3 regions of the Ferribacterium limneticum genome follow, and region 3 is predicted to be linked to each of the others. Evidence: predicted binding sites of a transcription regulator. Region 3 holds the regulator's gene; each other region holds the start of a gene.
What was found. Region 3 encodes FNR, which switches genes on or off when oxygen is low (the NO sensors DNR and NnrR bind a similar motif). Its sites were predicted from a motif close to TTGANCTAGNTCAA; they were not measured.
Positions count from the first base shown of each region.

Region 1 (7,599 bases), 2.1 Mb from region 3:
CAAGGCTACTTCGAGTCGGCCATCGCGCTCGGCGTCGATGCTTATCTGTCTGGCGAGATTTCAGAGCAGACGGTGCATCTGGCCCGGGAGAGTGGTGTGGCTTATCTGGCGGCTGGCCATCACGCTACCGAGCGTTACGGGGTGCAGGCGCTGGCCGGGCATCTGGCGCAGCAGTTCGGCATCGCCTGCGAATTCGTCGATCTCGACAATCCGGTTTGAGCCTCTCAGCCCTGCCGTTTCAAAGCGTAAGCATCTTCCAGGATGGCCATGAGCAGGGCGATTTCCTCGACAACTTCAAGGGGGAAACCATTGCGCTGCCCGGCTCGCGTGTCATGGACGAGGCTTAACAGATAATCGAGGCAGGCTTGGGTGCCCCAGCGAGCGCCTGCCTTCTGTATAACGTGAGGGTAATCCTCCAGGGACTTCAGGCCGGATATCGGCGTGCCGGAATCGTTCCAGGCCGGAATGCTGGCGTTGAACCGACTACGCATTTTTTCGGCCAGAGCCTCGAACTCCTGGCGCATGCCGCCCCGGCGATAGAGGTCGAGCAGCATGCTCCACGGTTGAATGCTTTGCGGCATGTGCTGGTCGATGTGTTCGGCCAGCGTTTCGGCAGCCCCACGTACGCGACCGAAAGAAAGCATGATTTCCGCCAGGGCGAGCACCGAGTGTTCATCCTCTGCCTGCATTTCGACGGGCTCGGGCGCGGCCGTCGGTTCGAAGCTTTCTTCCGGCGACGGTGCCGGTACCTGCTGGGCGCTCTGGGGCGGCGATGGCGGGGTGGCGAATTCGTCGAGTTCAAAGGCATCGGGCGTTGCCTGTTTGGCGGGAAGGGCCTGGCTGCGATGGCTGGCGAAAGCGAGCGGCGTTTCTTCCTCCCCCGGGTAACGATGACGACGCCCCAGATATTGAGCCAGACCGATGGAAATCGCTGCGCCGACGGCAGCACTCAGCAACAGTTCCTGCCAGTTGGCGGTGCTTGAGGTCTCGGCCGGCTGGGCGGGGGCGTTGGTCGTCACGGCGACAGGTGCCTGGCTGGCCGGCAGTGTCTGCGCCATCTGCAATTTGTTTTGTATTTCTATGGCCCTGGTTGCCAGATCCAGGGCTTGGTCCATTTTTTCAACTTCCTGCGTCAGCAAATGCAGGGTGGTTTCAAGCCTCAGCAGGCGCTGCTCGGTTTCGGCCAGGGATTGGAGCGCAGCATTATTTTTTTCGCGCGGCCTGATTTCTTCGGGTGCCGCGCCGACGAGTAGCTGATCCGCCGCTTTCGTTGGCGCCGGGTTGTCAGGCCTGGGCTTGCTGCGCGGGGCGGCTGGTTTTTGGGGCGCACCCTCTCGGGCGACGGCCTGAGTCGATGTTCGAGTCGATTTTTCTTTTTTCTCGGCGCTGGCTTGCTTGCGTGTCGGAATACGGACGACGGTGCCTTCGCCGAGCATGCTGTCTGGTGCGAGGTCTGGATTGGCCCGTTTCAGGGCGGCAATCAAGCGCTGGCGTTCAGCCAGGCTGGCTGGCGTCTGGGCATCGGCAATATCTTCAAGCGTTTCGCCCTCGCGGGCATGCCATTCAGTGAATTTAGCCGGTTTTCCGGTTGCTATGGGGCTCGGGACCGGCGAGGTTTCTGCGGGCATGAATGGCGCGTCAGGCATCAGTACGTAGTCGCGCACGACGTCATAACCACAGCCGGCATGCAAGGCAATGGTAAAAACGGGATCGCTGACCGGCCGGGTGCCAAAAACCTGCAGCACGTGGTTCTGGCCGCGGCGGACCAGTCGCGTCTTGGCGGCGGTGATGACCGGTAAATCGGAACTGCGGATTGGTGCCAGGGAAAAGCAGGCGGTGACAGGTATTTCTTCAGGGCTCAACAGGATAGGCACTTCAGCCATGAGCGCTTCGCCGATACGGGATTGAAGGGTGATTTCTCCGAATCCAATCGCGTTGCCAAGAGCCGGAGCAAGGGCGGCGGTCAGTGCGACAATGCTCGTCAGTTTGTTTCTCATGATGCTTCTCGCTGTTTGGCTTGTTTTTCACAGTTTTTTAAAATTTAACACTTGGGCGGGAGGTCTGGGGTGAAATATTCCACACTTTCGTTCAGCCCCGTTTTTACGAAGGCCGATTCATGAATTTCGTTTTTGCTCCCCACCCTGTTCCTGCGCTGCCTGTGCTGGGTACTGAACAGCGTTTTCCGGTGCGCCGGGTGTTCTGCGTTGGCCGTAACTACGCTGATCACGCTCGCGAGATGGGGGCGCTCGATCAGGCCGAGGGGCGCGAGCCACCATTCTTCTTTACCAAGCCAGCCGATGCGGTCGTTGCTGGGGGTGGCGAGTTGCGCGTCAAGTACCCGCCGCAGACCAGCAATCTGCACCATGAGGTCGAGATGGTCGTCGCCTTGGGCGCGGGTGGCGAGAATGTTTCGGTTGAGGCAGCAAAGAGCCTGATCTTCGGCTACGCCGTCGGTCTTGATCTGACGCGGCGCGACATGCAGGCGAAGGCCAAGGAGAAGAGCCACCCGTGGGACATGAGCAAGGGCTTTGACCAGTCGGCGGTGGCCGGCGAAATCTGCCCGGTGTCGGTTAGTGGTAATCCGGAAGCTGGGCGCATCTGGCTGAAAGTGAATGGGCAACTGCGTCAGGAGGGCGACCTGTCGGCCATGATGTGGAAGGTGGCTGACATCATTGCCAACCTGTCGACGCTGGTCCGGCTGGAAGCGGGTGATCTGATCTACACCGGCACGCCGGCTGGGGTCGGGGCGATTGTGCAGGGTGATCTGCTGGAGGCGGGCGTCGACGGTGTTGGAACGCTGCGCGCCCGGATCGTTTAGCGGAAAACTGAAGCTGCCATTCCCGCGAAAGCGGGAATCCAGTCATGCCGCGGCTTCATGGACTCCCGCCTGCGCGGGAGTGACATCTTTTTACTCGAGCAATGCCTTTCTGCTTACTTCGGTCGTTTGTCGATGACGCGCCTGGCCTTGCCGACCGAGCGTTCGATGCCACCAACCTCGACGACTTCGATCTTGGCCGAAACACCGATGTAGGACTTGATGTGATGCTGCAGGTCGTGCGCCACGAATTCCTTTTCCGGGCCGCTGGCGAATTCGAACTCTGCCTTGATCTCGACATTGACCTTCATCGAGTCGAGGTGGCCGTCGCGGCTGACTTCGATCAGGTAATGCGGCGACAGCTTCGGCTGCTTGAGGATCAGTTCTTCGATCTGTGACGGGAAGACATTAACGCCGCGGATGATCAGCATGTCGTCGGAGCGGCCGGTGATCCGGTCGATGCGGCGCATGGAGCGGGAGGTTGGCGGCAGCAGGCGGGTCAGGTCGCGGGTGCGGTAGCGGATGATCGGCATCGCCTCCTTGGTCAGCGAGGTGAACACCAGTTCGCCCTTGCTGCCCTCGGGCAGAACTTCGCCGGTGACCGGATCGATGATTTCCGGGTAGAAGTGGTCTTCCCAGATCACCGGGCCATCCTTGCTTTCGGTGCATTCGTTGGCGACGCCCGGGCCCATGACTTCCGACAGACCGTAGATGTCGATGGCGTCGATGCCGAAGACGTTCTCGATTTCAAGGCGCATGGCGTGCGTCCATGGTTCGGCGCCGTGGATGCCGATGCGCAGGTCGGTGCTCCGCGGGTCGATGCCTTGCCGGCGGAATTCGTCGGCAATGTTGAGCATGTACGACGGCGTGACCATGATGATGTTGGGCTTGAAGTCGCAGATCAGCTGAACCTGCTTTTCAGTCTGTCCGCCTGACATCGGGATCACTGTACAGCCCAGCTTTTCGGCCCCGTAATGGGCGCCCAGGCCGCCGGTGAACAGGCCGTAACCGTAGGCGACATGAACGATATCGCCGGGCCGGCCGCCGGAAGCGTAGATCGAGCGGGCGATCAGGTCGGCCCAGGTGTCGATGTCCTTCTGCGTGTAACCGACGACAGTCGGCTTGCCGGTCGTGCCGCTGGAGGCGTGGACGCGGACCACTTTTTCGCGCGGCACGGCGAACATGTTGTAGGGATAGTTGTCGCGGAGATCCTGTTTGGTGGTGAACGGGAATCTGGCCAGATCGGCCAGCGACTTGAAGTCATCCGGATGAACGCCGGCGGCGTCAAATGCTGCTTTGTAGTGCGGCACGTTCTGGTAGACGTGGTTCAGCGTCCACTTCAATCGTTCGGTCTGCAGGGCGACGATTTCGTCGCGGCTGGCATTTTCTATGGCGTGTAGGCCTAGGCTCATTATTCACTCCCTCCTGAACCATCGATTTTCATATTGTGGAAAAGCGGGCTGCTTGAGCCAGATCAATTCTGTTGGTATTTCCCGCCAGGGCGCCGTCTCTATCGCTTGTGCAGGAGCAAATCACGGCGACATGCGACAATCCTGCCTCATGTTCGCAACTGCCGTCCGTGGCCTGATCGCCCACGCTTTCCCCATTCTGATTGCCCAGTTGTCCTCCATCGGCATGATGGTGGTCGATACTGCCGTGCTCGGCCACGTCAGCTCGCTCGATCTTGCCGCCGTGGCAATCGGTGGCGGCATTCATGTTTCCGTGGTCTTCGCGTTGGTTGGCGTCCTGCAGGCGGTGGCGCCCGTTGTGGCGCATTTGCATGGGGCCAAACGCGACGACGAGGTCGCGGGCATCCTGCAGCAGGGTTTCTGGCTGGCCTTGCTGCTCTCGGTGCCGGGCATTCTTTTTCTGACGCATCCCGGCGCGGCGCTCGGCATGGCCGATATGGACGCTGCAGTCGAAGCCAAGGTGCGGCAATACCTCGGCCTGCTTGCCTGGAGCTTGCCGGCATCGCTGTGCTATCGGACTTTCTGGGCCTTCTGCAATGCGCTAGGCAAGCCGCGGGTACTGATGGGTATCGGATTTTTCAGCCTGTGTCTGCATGCCGTGCTGGCCTGGGGCCTGGCCTTGGAGGGCTGGCTGGGCGAACCGTTCGGCGTGGCCGGCTGCGCTCTGTCGAACGTGCTGATCGGCTGGCTGGCCTGCCTGAGCGGCGGTGCCTATCTGGCTTTCGGGCCGCTCGGCCGGCGCTACCGGCCGTTTGCCGATTGGCAGTCGCCTCGCTGGCCAATCTGGCAGGAATTGCTGCGCATCGGCGTGCCGATGGGTTTGTCCAATCTGGTCGAAATCACCTCATTCACGTTGATCGCCTTGTTCGTTGCCTCGCTGGGCGCGCCTGTGGTGGCCGGGCACCGCATCGTCGCCAATATCTCGGCGTTGATCTACATGTTGCCGCTGTCGCTGGCCATTGCGACGATGTCCGCGCTCGGCCAGGCGGTCGGGGCGCGTGACCCGCTGCGGGCCAGGGCGACCATTCGGGCCGGGCTGGTGCTTGCGGCATGCTCGTCTTCTCTGCTTGGCCTTTTGCTCTGGCTGGGGGCGCAGCCGTTGATCAATGCCTATACCGATGATCCCTCCGTTCGCGCTGTGGCCATGGGACTGGTCGCCTACATCGCCATCTACCAGTTCTTCGATGCGCTGCAGACGATCGCTGGCCACTGTCTGCGCGCCTATCGGGTCACTTTCGTGCCGATGCTGGTCCAGACTTTCTGCTTCTGGGGGATTGGCCTGCTCGGCGGTGCCTGGCTTTGCTATCGCTGGCAACCACCGCTTGGTGTGGCCGGGTTCTGGCTGGCTTCGGTGATCAGTCTGGTCTTCGCGGCAGTCTTGTTGCTGCCGCTGTTGGGCAAGGCGATTCAGGCGGCAGAATCGACTCCATAATTATGAATTTCGGGCTGCAATTGTTTTTGCTGTCTGTGGTAAGATTTTGGGCTGAAAACGCTATAACCGGGTGGGGTCGGGGGATCGTTCGGCTACTGCTCATTGCTCGCAACTCAACTAAACGCAAGGAAAGCGCATGAAAATTCACGAATATCAGGGCAAACAAATCCTGAAGAAATTCGGCGTTACGGTTCCGCGCGGGATTCACTGCACGACCGTCGAAGACGCAGTCAAGGCAGCCGAAACCCTGGGCGGCAAGGTCTGGGTCGTCAAGGCCCAGATTCACGCTGGTGGCCGTGGCAAGGGCGGTGGCGTCAAGGTCGCAACCTCGCTGGAAAAAGTCCGTGAATACGCCGGCCAGATTCTCGGCATGCAGCTGATCACGCACCAGACCGGTCCGGAAGGCCAGAAGGTCCGTCACCTGCTGATCGAAGAAGGCGCTGACATCAAGCACGAGTACTACGTTGCTGCGCTGACCGATCGCGCTACCCAGTCCGTCGCCATCATGGCTTCGTACGAAGGCGGCATGGACATCGAGGAAGTTGCCCACAAGACCCCGGAAAAGATCGTCAAGGTCTTCGTCAACCCGCTGGTCGGCCTGACCGACGAGCAGGCCCTGACCCTGGCCAAGGGCATGGGCATGAACGAAGCCTCGATTCCGCAGTGCATCGAAACGCTGAAGAGCCTGTACACCTGCTACATGGAAACGGATGCTTCGCTGGCCGAAATCAATCCGCTGATCCACGAAGGTGACGGCACCGTCAAGGCACTCGACGCCAAGTTCAACTTTGACTCCAACGCGCTGTATCGTCAGCCGGAAATCGTCGCTATGCGCGACCTGGACGAAGAAGATCCGGACGAAGTCGAAGCCTCCCAGTTCGATCTGGCCTACATCTCGCTCGACGGCAACATCGGCTGTTTGGTGAATGGTGCTGGTCTGGCCATGGCTACCATGGACACCATCAAGCTGTTCGGCGCCGAGCCGGCCAACTTCCTGGACGTCGGCGGCGGCGCCACGACCGAGAAGGTCACCGAAGCCTTCAAGATCATGCTCAAGAACCCGAAGGTCAAGGGCATTCTGGTCAACATCTTCGGCGGCATCATGAAGTGCGACACCATTGCCGAAGGCGTTGTTGCTGCAGCCAAGCTGACCCACCTCAGCGTGCCGCTCGTCGTGCGCATGAAGGGCACCAACGAAGATTTGGGCAAGAAGATCCTCAAGGATTCCGGTCTGCCGATCATTTCTGCCGATTCCATGGCCGAAGCCGCCACCAAGATCGTTGCTGCGGTCAAGTAAGGAGCTATTGAATGTCCATTTTCATCAATAAGAACACCCGCATCATCACCCAGGGCATCACCGGCAAGACCGGTCAGTTCCATACGGAAAAGTGCCAGGAATACGCCAACGGCAAAGAGTGTTTCGTTGCCGGTGTGAACCCGAAGAAGGCTGGCGAGTCGATCTTCAACATTCCCATCTACGCCTCCGTCAAGGAAGCCGCGGCCGAAACCGGTGCGACCGTTTCCGTGATCTACGTGCCGCCCCCGGGCGCTGCTGCTGCGATCTGGGAAGCTGTTGAAGCCGACCTCGATCTGGCTATCTGTATCACCGAAGGCATTCCTGTTCGCGACATGCTGATCCTGCGCAACAAGATGAAGGAAAAGGAAGCCAAGGGCGGCAAGAAGACCCTGCTGCTCGGCCCGAACTGCCCTGGCCTGATCACCCCGGACGAAGTGAAGATCGGCATCATGCCGGGTCACATTCACCGCAAGGGTCGCATCGGTGTGGTTTCCCGCTCCGGCACCCTGACCTACGAAGCCGTTGGCCAACTGACCGAAATCGGTCTCGGTCAGTCGTCTGCCGTCGGTATCGGTGGTGACCCGAT
Region 1 is NZ_CP075191.1:825,216-832,814, forward strand. It holds gene KI617_RS03985 (Nif3-like dinuclear metal center hexameric protein) at 1-219, shown strand, start outside; gene KI617_RS03990 (type IV pilus assembly protein FimV) at 225-1,997, opposite strand; gene KI617_RS03995 (fumarylacetoacetate hydrolase family protein) at 2,117-2,818, shown strand; gene paaK (phenylacetate--CoA ligase PaaK) at 2,932-4,227, opposite strand; gene KI617_RS04005 (MATE family efflux transporter) at 4,376-5,716, shown strand; gene sucC (ADP-forming succinate--CoA ligase subunit beta) at 5,853-7,013, shown strand; gene sucD (succinate--CoA ligase subunit alpha) at 7,025-7,599, shown strand, end outside.
Region 1: a site for FNR is predicted at 4,280-4,293, ahead of paaK (phenylacetate--CoA ligase PaaK). Genes of this name have one in related genera too.

Region 2 (7,599 bases), 380 kb from region 3:
TCCTTCGGACTGAAATGTTGCTCAAGGGCGTTTTCAGTCGTATAGCGGATAAGCCCCCGTGGCAATCCGACCTTGTCCATGACCGGATCACACGCATCAATACAGGCACCACAACCAATGCACTCGTACTGCTGCCCCTTGCGGATATCAATACCGGTAGGACAAACCACCACACACAGGCCGCAATCGACGCAATCTCCTGCGCCAGCAGCCTTGGCATCAACGCCCTTCTTGCGTGCGCCTCGTGGTTCGCCTCGCTCCGGGTCATAGGTAATGACCAGCGTATCCGGATCGAACATCACCCCCTGGAAACGGGCATACGGGCACATGTACTTGCAGACCTGCTCACGCAGGAATCCGGCCTGCATGTAGCAAAATCCACCGTAGAAAAATGTCCAGAACAACTCCCATCCCGAAAAATCAAACGGTAGGGCCACCAGAAGCTCGTCCACCGGCGTGAAATAAGCAACCAGCGTGAAACCTGTCCACAGCGAAATAAGCAGCCAGATTGCATGCTTGAGTGCCTTGAGACGGAACTTTCTTGCCGTCATCGGCCCTTTGTCAAGCTTCATCCGGGCCGAACGGTCACCCTCGATCCGGTTCTCGACCCACATGAATATTTCGGTGTAAACGGTCTGCGGACATGCATAACCACAGAACAATCGTCCCGCAATCGCAGTAAACAAAAACAGTGCGTAGGCCGAAACAATCAGCAACAACGCGAGATAAAAAACATCCTGCGGCCACAGTACCAAGCCAAACAAGTAGAACTTGCGTTCAACCAGATGCAAAAGAACCGCCTGGCGCCCATTCCACTCCAGCCACGGGGCTCCATAAAACAGAACCTGAGTAAACAACACCAGAATCCAGCGCCAGTTATTCCACCAGCCCTTGACCTCTCTGATGTACACCTTTTTGTGTTTCTCGTAGAAAGAAACAGGTGCCGGAGCGGGGGGAGTGCCGGATTTCGGCTGAGGAGTATTGTCAGATGGTTCCATAGTGTTCTTATCCGTATCGAAATTGCGCTAAGCGCAAACTGTTCGTCGTTTCAAACAACGCAATTTTGATACTGATCAGCGGTTACTTATCCATAAATAACAGAGGGGCGGCTTAGCCGCCCCTCTTCAGCCAATTACTTGGCGCCCTGGCTCACGCTGAGCACATAGGCAGACAAGAGATGAACCTTGGCGTCACCGAGGAATTCCTTCCAAGCCGGCATCTGGTTCTGACGGCCTTTGGTAATCGTCTCGGTAATGGTCGCTTCAGAAGAACCGTACAACCAGACCTTGTCGGTCAGATTCGGAGCGCCAACTGCAGCCATACCCTTGCCATCCATGCCGTGGCAACCAACACAACCGGCGGAGGTGAAGGCTTCTTTGCCCTTGGCTGAACGAACGGAATCATTCGGCAGACCGGACATGGAGCGAACGAAGTTGGCCAGATCCTTGATGGCATCAGCACCCAGTTGCTCATGCGGCGGCATAACGCCCATACGACCGTTGGCAATGGTTTCCTTGATCTGTTCCGGCTCACCGCCAAACTGCCAGTCAGCATCGGTCAGATTCGGGAAGCCCTTGGCGCCACGGGCATCTGCACCGTGACACTGCATGCAGTAGGTCAGATAGAGACGCTTGCCCATTTCCATCGCTTGCTTGTCGCCGGCAACAGCCTTCAGATCCATGGCCATGTACTTGTCGAACAGCGGCTTGACGGTAGCATCCATCTTGTCGACTTCAGCCTTGTGTTGGCCGACTGCCGTCCAGTTCAGCATACCCTTGAAGTTACCCAAGCCCGGATACAAAGCCAGGTAAACAAACGCGAAGACCACGGTAATGATGAACAACCAGCTCCACCACTTGGGCATCGGGTTGTTGTACTCCTCCAAGGTCTCATCCCAGACATGACCCATGGTCTTGCCCGGGGTGAAGGTCGCCTTGCCCTGCATGTAGAGAAGAAGTGCGCAGGCGAGAATACTACCCACCACGATCACAACCACGTACATGTTCCAAAAATCGCTAACGAAATCGCTCATTTGCTTTCCTTTATATCAGCGCGGGTGCGACGTTCTGGACGCCGCACCGTCGTCATCATGTTCTGCGAATGGCAGATTGGCAGCTTCTTCGAACCCCTTCTTGCTGCTCTTGCCATAAGCCCATCCAACAATTCCGAGGAAGCAGAGCAAACCCAGAACGGTCGTGATAGAACGCAGATCGTTGATGTCCATGGCTATTACTTGACGTTCTTCAGCGCCGTACCCATACCCTGCAGGTAGGCAATGAGGACATCCAGTTCGGTCTTGTCGCCGATGGCAGCCTTGGCACCCTTGATTTCCTCGTCCGTATAGGTCGGGATACCACGGGCATTGGCATAACCACGCATGACCTGCATCTTCTTCTCGATGTCGGCACCGACCGAGTCCTTGGCCTTGGTGTTCGCCAGGAAGGCAAATGCCGGCATGTTGGACTCAGGAACCACGTCACGCGGATTCATCAGGTGGGCACGCTGCCACTCGTCGGAGTAACGGCCACCAACGCGAGCCAGATCCGGACCGGTACGCTTGGAGCCCCACTGGAACGGGTGATCGTAGACATACTCGCCAGCCACGGAGTAATGGCCGTAACGCTCGGTTTCCGCGCGGAACGGACGAATCATCTGCGAATGGCAAAGGAAGCAACCTTCGCGAACGTAGATGTCACGCCCAACCAAGCGCACCGCATCGTAAGGCTTTACACCCTCAACCGGCGTCGTCGTCGACTTCTGGAAGAACAGCGGAACGATTTCGAGCAGACCGCCCCAAATCACGGTTAACAGCGTCAGCACAATCAACAGGCCTACGCTCTTTTCAATTTGCTCATGCTTAAGCATTGTTTTTTCTCCCTAATCAGGCGTGATGACCAACCGGAGCGACCACCGGCGAATCCTGAGTCTTGCCACCAGCCATGGTCTTGAACATGTTGTAAGCCATGATCAGCATGCCAGACAGGAACAGGACACCACCCAACCAACGGATTGCCCAGAACGGGTAGGAGCCCTTGACGGATTCGACGAAGCTGTAAGCCAGCGTACCGTCGGCATTAACTGCACGCCACATCAGGCCCTGCATCACACCGGCAATCCACATGGAAGCGATATACAGAACGGTACCGATGGTAGCGATCCAGAAGTGGGTCGTGACCAGCTTGGTGCTGTACATCTCGGTCTTGCCGAAGAGCTTGGGCAGCAGGTAGTAGATGGAACCGATAGAAACCATGGCCACCCAGCCGAGAGCACCGGAGTGCACGTGGCCGACAGTCCAGTCCGTGTAATGCGACAGGGCATTGACGGTCTTGATCGACATCATCGGGCCTTCGAAGGTAGACATACCGTAGAAGGACAGGGAGGTGATCAGGAACTTCAGGATAGGATCGTCGCGCAGCTTATGCCAGGCACCCGACAGGGTCATGATGCCGTTGATCATGCCACCCCAGGACGGCGCCAGCAGAATCAGCGAGAAAACCATACCAACGGACTGGGTCCAGTCAGGCAGCGCGGTGTAATGCAGGTGGTGCGGACCTGCCCACATGTACGTAAAGATCAGCGCCCAGAAGTGAACCACGGACAGACGGTAGGAGTAGACCGGACGGCCAGCCTGCTTCGGCACAAAGTAGTACATCATGCCCAGGAAGCCAGCTGTCAGGAAGAAGCCCACGGCATTGTGACCATACCACCACTGGATCATCGCGTCCTGCACGCCGGAATAGACCGAGTAAGACTTGGTCAGCGAGATCGGCACGGCGGCACTGTTAACCAGGTGCAGCAGCGCAACAGCGATAATGAAAGCACCAAAGAACCAGTTGGCCACATAGATATGGGAAACGGTACGCTTGGCGATTGTGCCAAAGAACACTACCGCGTAGGAAACCCAGACCAGCGTGATCAGGATGTCGATCGGCCACTCCAGTTCAGCGTACTCTTTGCCCTGGCTCATACCCAGCGGCAATGTGATAGCAGCCAACAGAATGACAACTTGCCAGCCCCAGAACGTGAAGGGAACCAGCGCCCCCCCCCAAAGACGGGCGTGACTGGTGCGCTGAACACACCAGTAAGAAGTTGCGAACAGCGCACATCCACCGAACGCAAAGATAACCGCGTTGGTGTGCAGCGGACGCAAGCGCCCAAAGTGTAACCAAGGACCGAAATTCAACTCCGGCCAGACCAATTGAGCCGCAATAATGACACCGACAAGCATGCCGACGATGCCCCAGATGACAGTCATGACGGCGAATTGCCGTACGACCTTATCGTTATATGTGGTTTGCGTTCCAGACATGAACCCACCTCTCGTTAATAAAAAACGGAATGCCCACCTCCCTGAAGCCAAGGGGGCACATGGAAACGGATGTTATTCTAGTTGAAAGGGCGCGTTTTGACCTAGATCAACCTACCGATTATCTAAGCGCAATTAGTTCAAATTAGCTAGCCACTGGGGCAATTGGGCTGCAAGTGGACAAAAAAAGGGTGCGTCGCAACGCACCCCAACCCCAACAGAGAATCGCAGCAAGGCTCGCGCCTCGCAATGGAGTCATATTGCCGCCGCAAACGCTGCGGCACGTTGACACAAGTCAAACTTTCCCAGCTTTGTCGGATTCAACCTGCTCTACCGGCTTTGGGGGCGGATTGTCATCCATCAAAACTCGAAACCCCGGCCCCTCAAGGTCGTCAAACTGACCGCTGCGAACAGACCACCAGAAAGCCAGGGCGATACCGAACACCAGGATCACCGAAACCGGAATCAGCAGATAAACACTTTCCATCAGTCAGTCTCCACGCGTTGAATACGCAGTGAATTGAGCACGACCAGCAAAGAGCTGGCCGACATCCCGATACCCGCCAGCCAAGGGGTCACATAACCGCCAATCGCCAAGGGCAGGGCAACGAAATTGTAAGCGAAGGACCACCAGAGATTCTGACGAATGACCAACAAGGTTTTTCGGGCACGGCGCAAACCCAAACGCAGATGGTCAAGATTTTCGGAAAGCAGCACGAAATCGGATTGCGTCCGAGCGAGCTGAGCGCCGCCGCCCATCGCCACGGAAACCTGAGCTTGAGCCAGAACCGGAGCGTCATTGACGCCATCGCCAACCATGGCCACCAGCGCCCCTTCGGCCTGCAAGGCTTTCACGCAATCATGCTTCCCTTGCGGGGTAATGTCAGCCCTCACGTCGTCAATACCCAAAGTCGCTGCCACCCGACTGACAACGGCGGCGGCATCACCACTCAAAAGCACCACCTTTTTGCCTGCAGCCCGTAATTCCGAAATCAAGGCTGCAGATTCCGGCCTCAGTTCGTCGCCGATCCGGAAAAGTGCCAAGCAGCCGCTTTCGTCGCCAAGAAAAACCACCGTGTCACCGCTCTCTAACCAACCATGCACCGCCTCTGGCAAGACACCCTGCCCCAAGGCCAAGGCATACCCCGGACGACCGATCCGGCATCGGCGACCTGCCACGATGGCCTCGATGCCCAGCCCCGGCTCACTCAGCACAGAAGAAGTATCTGGCAACTGCGCCCCAGCCGCACGTCGCAGCGCCGTGGCTACTGGATGCTCGGAGGCATGCTCCAGCGCAGCCGCCATCAGCAAACACTCATCTCTGTTTAAACCAGCAACCGGGAGTACATCGACCAAATGCATGCGGCCCGTTGTCAGCGTGCCGGTCTTGTCGAAGACGAAATGGGTCGCCCGGGCCAGCGTTTCTATGGCATGCCCACGCGTCACCAGCAGACCATCCTTGGCCAATGCACCGGCCGAAACCGTTAACGCAATCGGTGTCGCCAGCGACAAGGCACACGGGCAGGTAACAACCAGCACGGAAACCGTAATCCACAGTGCCTTGGACGGATCAACGAAATACCAGCCGACGGCAACAAAAATAGCGACAGCCAGAAGCACCGCAACGAAATAGCTGGCAATGCGGTCGGCCAATTCGACGATTTTCGGTTTCTCGGCGGCCGCGCGCTCCATCAACTGAATGATCGCCGACAAGCGCGTCCCTTCGCCCACCTGCTCGACCTGAACAACCAGCGGACTTTCCGCGTTAATCGCCCCGCCGGTCACGGTCTCGCCCGGCGCCTTGGGCACCGGTTTGCTTTCACCGGTCAACAGCGACTCGTTGGCACAACTGATGCCGTCGATGACCCGGCCATCAGCGGGCACGATGTCGCCGGCGCGGACCAGAACATAATCACCGGGACGAAGATCGGCCACGACACACTGCTCAGTAGTGCGGTCACCGGGAAAACCCGGCATTTTCTGGGCAAAGGCCGGCAATAGCTTGGCCAGCGCCTCGGTAACGCTCAGTGCCTTTTGGCGAGCTGTCATTTCAAGATAGCGCCCGCCAAGCAGGAAGAAAATGAACATTGTCACCGAGTCGAAATAAACCTCGCCCGCCTGCATGAAAGTCGCCCAGCAACTGGCAAGGAAGGCAGCCCCAACGCCCAGCGCGACAGGGACATCCATTCCGACACGACGCAGCTTGATATCCCGCCAGGCGTTGCGGAAGAAAGGCGCCGAGGAATAAAAAATGACCGGCATGGTCAGCAGCAGGCTGGCCCAGCGCATCAGGCTTTCGATGTCAGGCGCCATATCGCCGTCAGCGATGTAAACCGGGTAGGCGTACATCATCACCTGCATCATTCCGAATCCGGCAACCCAGAGACGCCACAGCGCGTCGCGCCGCTCCTTCTGGGAGATTTCCTCGTTTTTCGCGGCATCGTAGGGATAGGCCCGATAGCCGATGGCAGCGATGGCACCGAGGATGTCCGAAAGCTTGACGCGGGTTTCATCCCAACGCACGCGGGCCCGACGCGTCGCATAGTTGATATCCACCGCCGTCACGCCTGGCAGGCGGCCAACGTGCTGCTCATTCAGCCAGATGCAGGCAGCACAGGTAATGCCTTCAAGCAATAGGGAAGCCTCGCGCTCGTTCTGGCCGAGTTCCTTGACGAAACTTTTCTGGAATTCGGCATGGTCGAACAGAGCCAGTTGATCGAGCACCGCCGGCATGGCTTCACGCGGCGATTCCGGCAGGGAGTCGCGGCTGCGATAGTAATCTTCCAGCCCGTTCTCGACGATGGACTGCGCGACCGCCTGGCAACCAAAGCAACACATCGCCCGCTGCTCTCCACCAATTTTCACCGACAGATCGACATCGTCGGGAATGGGCAGACCGCAGTGATAACAGGAAGCTCGGGGCATAAACGCAAAAAAGGCACCGAAGTGCCTTTTAGATCAAGGGCGGAGCCGAAGTATAGTTTATTTGGCACCCATCCGGATCGCCCCATCCAGGCGGATCACTTCACCGTTCAGATAGGCGTTTTCAGCGATGTGCCGAACCAGCGCGGCGTATTCGGCCGGCTTTCCCATGCGGGTCGGGAAGGGAACCATCTTGTTCAGCCCATCCTGGACTTCAGGCGGCATGCCGAGCAGCATCGGGGTTTCCATGATGCCCGGCGCAATCGTCATGCAGCGGATGCCACTGCGAGCCAGTTCGCGGGCAACCGGCAGGGTCAGGGCAACAATACCGCCCTTCGACGCGGCGTAGGCCGCCTGTCCGAGCTGGCCTT
Region 2 is NZ_CP075191.1:3,281,032-3,288,630, forward strand. It holds gene ccoG (cytochrome c oxidase accessory protein CcoG) at 1-998, opposite strand, end outside; gene ccoP (cytochrome-c oxidase, cbb3-type subunit III) at 1,133-2,032, opposite strand; gene KI617_RS15815 (cbb3-type cytochrome oxidase subunit 3) at 2,048-2,224, opposite strand; gene ccoO (cytochrome-c oxidase, cbb3-type subunit II) at 2,230-2,865, opposite strand; gene ccoN (cytochrome-c oxidase, cbb3-type subunit I) at 2,882-4,309, opposite strand; gene ccoS (cbb3-type cytochrome oxidase assembly protein CcoS) at 4,602-4,793, opposite strand; gene KI617_RS15835 (heavy metal translocating P-type ATPase) at 4,793-7,231, opposite strand; gene KI617_RS15840 (3-hydroxyacyl-CoA dehydrogenase) at 7,289-7,599, opposite strand, start outside.
Region 2: a site for FNR is predicted at 4,406-4,419, ahead of ccoN (cytochrome-c oxidase, cbb3-type subunit I). Genes of this name have one in related genera too.

Region 3 (7,599 bases):
CAGCTTGGTATCGGCTGACGGCAGATCACCATCGTTGATCCGGCGTTGCGGCTTGAACATGCTGGGCATGTGTGCATAGTTGTAGATCGACAGGCGATCGGGATCCATCGCCAGCACGCGCTCCAGCGTCCGGTTGAACCCCATTACCGTCTGGTGCGGCAGACCGTAGATCAGGTCGACAGAAACCGACTTGAAGCCGTTGGCCCGTGCATCACGGATGACACTGTAGGTCTCTTCCTCGCTTTGAACCCGATTGACGGCAACTTGTACCTTTTCGTCGAAATCCTGCACCCCGACGCTCATGCGGTTGAAACCGAGTTCGCCCAGCAAGGCGACTGTGGCCGTATCCACCTTGCGCGGGTCGACTTCGATCGAATATTCGCCGCCATCAAGCAACTTGAAGTGCTTGCGGGTTTCGCCCATCAACTGGCGCATCTCGCTGTGCGACAGGAAGGTCGGCGTACCGCCGCCCCAATGCAACTGGATGACCTCGTGCTCACCGTCGCGGCCTTCCAGTGCCGCTGCCTGAATATCCAGCTCCTTGGCCAGATATTTCAGATATTTGGCGCTGCGCCCGTGATCCTTGGTAATGATCTTGTTACAGGCGCAGTAGTAGCAAATAGTGTTACAGAACGGGATGTGGAAGTATAATGAAAGAGGTCGACTGATCCCGCCGATGTTGCGCTTGCCAAGCCAGAGTTTGGCTGCATCGGAGTCGAAAGCCTCGACAAAGCGGTCGGCCGTCGGATAGGACGTATACCGGGGGCCGTTGACGTCAAAGCGGCGAATGATCTGCGGATCGAAGACGAGGTTTTCAGTTGCGAAATTCATTAGGCAAGCCATCAAAAGTTGATCGGATTATGTTCGGATGGCATGGTTTTGCGGTTGACTTGGATCAAGCTAACGCAGGTTGCCAATGGCACATACACGCCCATTAAATCAGGAAATATCGCTGTCCGTCATCAAGACGGCCTGCTCAAATTGCAATCTGCGCGAACTGTGCCTGCCCTTTGGCCTCAGCACGGAGGAACTTGAGCGCCTCGACGACCTGGTTTCCACCCGTCGTCGCATCAAGCGCGGCGATCACCTGTACCGCGCCGGTGAAGGTTTTGATGCAATTTACGCTATCCGCAGCGGTTTCTTCAAGACTGATGTGCTGCTTGAAGATGGCCGTGACCAGGTCACCGGTTTCCAGATGGCCGGCGAACTGCTCGGGCTGGATGGTATCAGTACCGAACACCATACCTGCAATGCCATCGCGCTCGAAGACAGCGAGATCTGCGCCATACCGTTCTCCCGCCTGGAAGGTTTGTCGCGTGAAATCCACACGCTGCAACACCATTTCCACAAGGTGATGAGCCGGGAAATCGTTCGCGACCATGGTGTGATGATGCTGCTCGGCACCATGCGCGCCGAAGAGCGGCTGGCTGCCTTCCTGCTCAACCTGTCGCAACGCTTCACCGCCCGCGGCTTCTCGCACGCCGAGTTCTACCTGCGCATGACGCGCGAGGAAATCGGCAGCTATCTCGGCCTGAAGCTGGAAACAGTGTCTCGTGCTTTTTCCAAGTTCCAGGAAGAAGGCTATATTGCCGTCCAGCAGAAGCACATCCGGATTCTCAACGTTAATGGCCTGAAGGCCTTGATGAATCACCGAAGCTGACGCCTTACCAGCGCAGCTTCGCCAGTTCTCCGGCTCGTTCGACCAACTTGAAAAGCAAAGCCTGGGCTTTAGCTCGGGCTGGTGTCGCGCTCCCCGGGGAACGGTAGACCATCACCACCCGCTCGGGCTCGGCAGCCGTCACGTAGATAGCGATCGACAACGGACAAAGGGCAATCTGGGCCGGATCTTCGGTCACCATCCGCCAAGCTAGGGCAGCACTGCAAAACTGAAAGATTTCGGCTTTAAGGAATGGCGTTGCCGCCCCCTCGCCCCCGGTGCGCTGCAACATCTGGTTGAACGGCAGCACGGCCCCGACCACCAAACCCTCAGCCTCGATAACCTCGATCAGCGCGTCGCGCGCCGTCGGGTAGTCACTGCCAGGGATGGCGTAGGTCAAGACGTCATCCGTCGCCCAGGCCTGTGGCGCCAGGAGTATCCAGAGACTCAGGAGGCAAGCGAAAAAACGGGGCATCCTTGAGGACGCCCCGAACAGATGCAAGAAGGACATCTGACGCAAGACTTGCTCCCGGCTGCGAAGTTATCTGAATCGAAGCTTCGAAATCCGGCCAGAAAACTTAAAAAGCATGCTTGATACCCATGGCAAAGCCATTGACGCCGGTACCGGAGAGCCCGGCCGAATTACCCATCGGGTTGATGGTGAAAGAGGCGTTACGATCGTTCTTGATATGGGCGTAGTCGGCATACAGCTCGGTCCGCTTGGACAGAGCGTAGCGACCACCGATTGCCCACTTGCTGGCATCGGCATCGCTCAGGGTCTTGTCCTTGACCTGGCCGTAGCTGACCAGCATTTTGGCCTTGCCGAACGGTACGGTAGCGCCGAGGAACCAGTTGCGGCGATCATATTCCTGGCCAGCCGCCAGTCCACCCAGATTCTGCAAACCGGCAGTGGTGGCGTCGAGATCGATATTGCCGCCAATCAGCGAGTTCTGCTGGCCCTTGATCACGTCGTAAACACCACCGATCTTGACGAAGCCAAAATCGTAGGAAACGCCACCGGTAGCCACATACAGACGGCTATCCGACAGACCTGCCGCCTTGGTGGTTTCGTAGTCCAGATCGACGCTCAAGGGGCCATTGGCGTAGATCAGGTTGACAGAGAACAGGCGGTCATCGGCGTTACTGCTGCCAGTGATGGCGCTGACACCGTTAGTATGAACGCCTTGCAGGCTGCCTTCGTTACCCTGGGTATTGGTGGCCGTCGCCAGAATCAGCGTAAAGCCGTTCCAGGCCGGTGAGATGTAGGCGATGGCGTTGGCCGCACGGTCGTACTGGGTGGTCATCGAGGCGAAGTTGCCGACCGAGTAGTTGGTGAACGGGTTGTACTTGCCATAAATACCGTAGCGCAGGCCGTCGAGATAACCGGCAACGACGGTACCGAAACCACCGGTCAGGCCAACGTAAGAGTGCCCCGCCTGGTTCAGGCCACCGCCAGTGTCGGGATTGAAACGATACTGAATATCGAACAGCGCCTTGAGGCCATTTCCGAGATCTTCGACACCTTTGAAGCCGAGGTGGCTGAAAGAGGCGGCTTGGCCGATGAAATTGCGAGCCTGGTTGGTCGTGCCCACGTTGCCGCTGGCCGGCACAGCACCGTTGCTGCCGCTGGTAGTCATCCAGCCCATGTCGATGTTGCCGTAGATGGTCACGTTGGATTGGGCAAAGGCAGCGCCGGAGGTGGCGGCGGCGATAGCCAGGGCGATAATTTTCTTCTGCATGAATAGTCTCCAGATATTTATACCGAAATACGCCCAACCCCCTCGGGCACGGCGACTTCCCCCCAAGCACCGCAAGCGGCGGCAGCAAGGATGCACCTTCATTGCGAAGCTCATGCCAGGATGAGGAAACACATCACCAATCAGATTAACCAATTGATAGCAATAGGTTTTACAGATAATCGACCGAAACACCCAAAAAGAATTCTGAACAACCGCATGCTCATTATTTGGACAGCAGGTGATTTACTGCCCCAAAAAACAACACCCAAAACGGTGGACAAAAAAAGCCCGGCACGCGGCCGGGCAAGTTGAGACACGAGGCAATTCAGAACCTGATTAGCAACAATCGTCAGCCAGTCTCACTTGGTGAGACTGAGCACCCGTAGAGTGATTGCCATCGGACAACGAGAGGTGGCGATCATGGCGATGAACAGAATCCAATTTCAACCGGGGTTGTCGATGCCGGAATTTCTCAAAGACTACGGTACCGAGGCGCAATGCGAACAAGCGCTCGAAGCGGTACGCTGGCCTGAAGGATTTCGCTGCCCGCGCTGCGCAGCTACGGGGCACTATGTACTGCGGGATGGTACGCGCAAGGTCTTTCAGTGCAGCGCCTGCCGTCATCAGGCGTCACTGATTGCCGGAACGGTGTTTCAGGGCACCAAGCTGCCCCTGAGCACTTGGTTCCTGGCGATCTACCTGATCAGCCAAGCCAAGACCGGCCTGTCGGCGCTGGCCTTGAGGCGCCAACTGGGCGTCAGTTACCCCACGGCCTGGCTGATTCACCACAAACTGATGCAGGCCATGGGCGACCGGGAGGCGCGCTATGCGCTGGAAGGCAAAGTCCAGGTCGATGATGCCTATCTGGGTGGCGAGCGCACGGGTGGCAAGGTCGGGCGGGGCTCCGAAAACAAGGTCGCCTTTGTCGCTGCCGTCTCCCTGACGGATGAGGGCCGCCCGCTGCGGGTGCGACTCACCCCGGTGCCGGGTTTTACTCTAAAGGCAGTGGCCGCCTGGGCCAAGGAGCACCTGGCCTCGGGAAGTACGGTGCTCTCCGATGGCTTGGCCTGCTTTGCTGCGGTTGCCGAGGCCGGCTGCACGCATCGCCCGACAGTCATGGCTGGACGTAAGCCGAGGGAGGTTCCCGCATTCAAGTGGGTCAACACCGTGCTCGGCAATCTCAAGACTAGCTTATCGGGTTGCTACCATGCCTTCGACTTCCAAAAGTACGCGGCGCGCTACCTCACCGCCTTCTGCTACCGCTTCAATCGGCGTTTCGACCTGCTTACGCTTAACCAGCGTCTCTTGGTCGCCGCGGCCGGTTCAGCGCCCCACCCGCTTCGCTTGATTCGGTTGGCTGACGTTCGTTGCTAATCAGGATTCAGAATGTGTAGCGGGCACTGACCCCGGCCAGCCAGGTACGGCCCGGTGCTGATTCATAGAAGCGGCCGTTGCTATCGCCGACAATGACCGAACCGACGTACTGGCGGTCGAAAATATTGTCGAAGCGCAGGAAACCGCGCAGGCTGAGCGGGCCGTACTTGCGATCGACGCCGAAGCGGAGATTGGCGACGGCATAGCCCGGCGCAGCCTGCCGTTGGTTGGTATCCTCGACGTAAACCTTGTCGCGAACGATGCCTTCGACCGCGGCATGGAAGCCGCTTGGCTTGTGCTTCCAGGCGATTTCGCCGAACAGGTTGTGGGCGGCGACACCGGGCAAGCGGCTGCCGGCCGAAACGGTTTTGGTCGCCGGATTTGGGGGAGCGCTCGTAAATCGGAAGCTCTCGTCGTAATAGGCATTCAGGTAGGTGTAGGCCAATCGGCTGCTCAGCCCCTCGCTCCAACGGCTGTCGAGCGCCAGCTCCACGCCCTGTCGCTCGGTCTTGCCGGCATTCTGATAGGCCGTCCGACCGCCGCTGCTGGACAGCACGACCAGTTCATCCTGCGTCTTGACCTCGAACAAGGCGATGTCGAGGCGGCTGTTGCCGAGCATGGCCTTGGCGCCGATTTCGTAATGCGTACTGGTCGCCGGCTTGAGCGAGAAGTTGAAGGAGCCGCCGCCGCTCGAATAGAACATTTCGTTGAAAGTCGGCGCCTCGAAGCCACGTGCCACGCTGGCATAGACGTTGAGTGCATCGGTCACACGAAACATGGCGGCAACGGTCGGCGTGGTCTTTTCGTAAGTCACGCTACCGCTATCATCACCATTTGCTCCATCGAAATAGCGATCATCGACCTTGAAGGCGACGCGACTGTGGCGCAGGCCGCCACTGAAGGTCCACCGTTCGCCCTGCCATTCGGCCTGAGCATATTGATCGAAGCTGCTGACGCGGTCTTGCTCATTGCGGCGCAACTTCCCCATGAGGCCACAGAGGTTGGCGGTGCAGTTGGCCGGCGAGCCGCTCCCGACAAAGTTTTCGTAGCCTTGACGATCATCGGTGGCCTGTTCGTAATCGAAACCGACCGTGGTAGTCAGGCGGCCGCCGGCCAGACCGAAACGCCCCGTCCACCGGCCGGCAAGACCGGCAAAGTCGCGGTCGAAATCAACAACACCTCCCGACTGCTTTACTGAAAACTTTTGTGTGCTGATCGGAATGGACTGATATTGCGTCGTTGTGCGCTGTCCGGCATAGGCCGAGACCAGCACAGAGTGATCGCCGAAACGGTGTTCATAACTAATGCCGCCCTGCGTATGGTCGATGCTCTTGCGCGTATTGTAGGTTAGCGCCGGATAGATATTCGTCGGGCCAATTGCTGGATTCGACTCGAATCCGACACCACGCGGATTGCCCTTGAATTCGTCCCATGCCAGCCCTTGTGGGTCCTGCGCATCCTGCCGGAAGGTGTTGGCAATCAGGGTCAGCTTGCCATCCTGGCTTGGCCGGAAGGTCAGCTTGGCCATGGTCTGGTCTCGCTCGGCGGCGCTGTGCTCGCGGTAGCCGTCGGTGGCGAAGCGCGAAGCATCGATGACGTAACCTACACCGCCGACCTCGCCCTGGGCGCTGATATCACTTTTCCAGGTGCCGTAGCTGCCGGCTGAAAAGCTGCCCTCGACGCTCGGCGCGCCCTTGCCATCCGGCGTGAACATCTGGATCACGCCGCCGGCATGGTTGCCGTAGATCGCCGACATCGGCCCGCGCATGACTTCGATGCGCTCGGCGCGGTCGAGATTGAAGGTGGCGGCCTGCCCCTGCCCGTCCGGCATGGAGGCTGGAATGCCGTCGCTGACCAGCCGGATGCCGCGCACGCCAAAGGCCGAGCGGGCGCCGAAGCCACGTGAGGAAATCTGCAGATCCTGCGCGTAGTTCTGGCGATTCTGCACCGTGATGCCGGGCACCGAGGCGAGTGCCTCGGAAACATTGACCCGCGCCTGATCGGCGCCGATTCTGGCGGCATCGACGACATCGACTGCCGCGGGCAGATCGAAGCTGTTATGTTCGATGCGGCTGCCGGTAACGACCACCGAATCCAGCGTCAGCGCAGCATCGGCCATGGCAAGGCAAGGAAAAACTGCGGCCAGCAGGCTGACAAGATGGCAAGGCCGGGCAAGTCGGGAAGGAAGGTGGTTTGTCATTTTGTCTCCTGGATAAACGAGGCAACCCCTCAGCTGCCCTGGAGACCATTATTCAAAAACGCCGAGCCCGACACATCACGACAATCGCCCGAGTTGCCTACAGAAAATCATGAGAAGAGAACCGGCCAGCGGCGAGCCGAAAAAGCAAAAAGCCCACTCCGAAGAATGGGCCTTTTGGCAGCATCGACGACGATTAAGAATCGTCGCCAACGCGATGTCTGGAGCGGCAGAAGAGTCTCGAACTCTCGACCTCAACCTTGGCAAGGTTGCGCTCTACCAACTGAGCTACTGCCGCTTTTTGGCTCCCCGACCTGGGCTCGAACCAGGGACCTACGGATTAACAGTCCGGCGCTCTACCGACTGAGCTATCGAGGAAAAGGCGCGCATTATAAATCGCTCTCGCAGCTTTGCAAGCCCCTTGGGCAAGCAAATTCAATCCAATTTGACCTGAGCCGGATCAGCCCCGTCAATTGCCGACTAAGCCAGCTGGTGCGCTCTCAGCTTCGGCACGCTTGGAATGCAAATGCGCTTTCCATCGACGACGATCAGACCAAGGGCACTCAGGTCGTGCAGGATGCGCGAGAAATGCTCCTGGGTAAGATTGAGACGTGAGGCAATCACCCCTTTAT
Region 3 is NZ_CP075191.1:2,900,463-2,908,061, forward strand. It holds gene hemN (oxygen-independent coproporphyrinogen III oxidase) at 1-831, opposite strand, end outside; gene fnr (fumarate/nitrate reduction transcriptional regulator Fnr) at 917-1,660, shown strand; gene KI617_RS13940 (DUF302 domain-containing protein) at 1,665-2,057, opposite strand; gene KI617_RS13945 (porin) at 2,236-3,396, opposite strand; gene KI617_RS13950 (IS1595 family transposase) at 3,817-4,770, shown strand; gene KI617_RS13955 (TonB-dependent receptor family protein) at 4,778-6,970, opposite strand; tRNA gene KI617_RS13960 (tRNA-Gly) at 7,190-7,265, opposite strand; tRNA gene KI617_RS13965 (tRNA-Asn) at 7,270-7,345, opposite strand; gene KI617_RS13970 (Crp/Fnr family transcriptional regulator) at 7,448-7,599, opposite strand, start outside.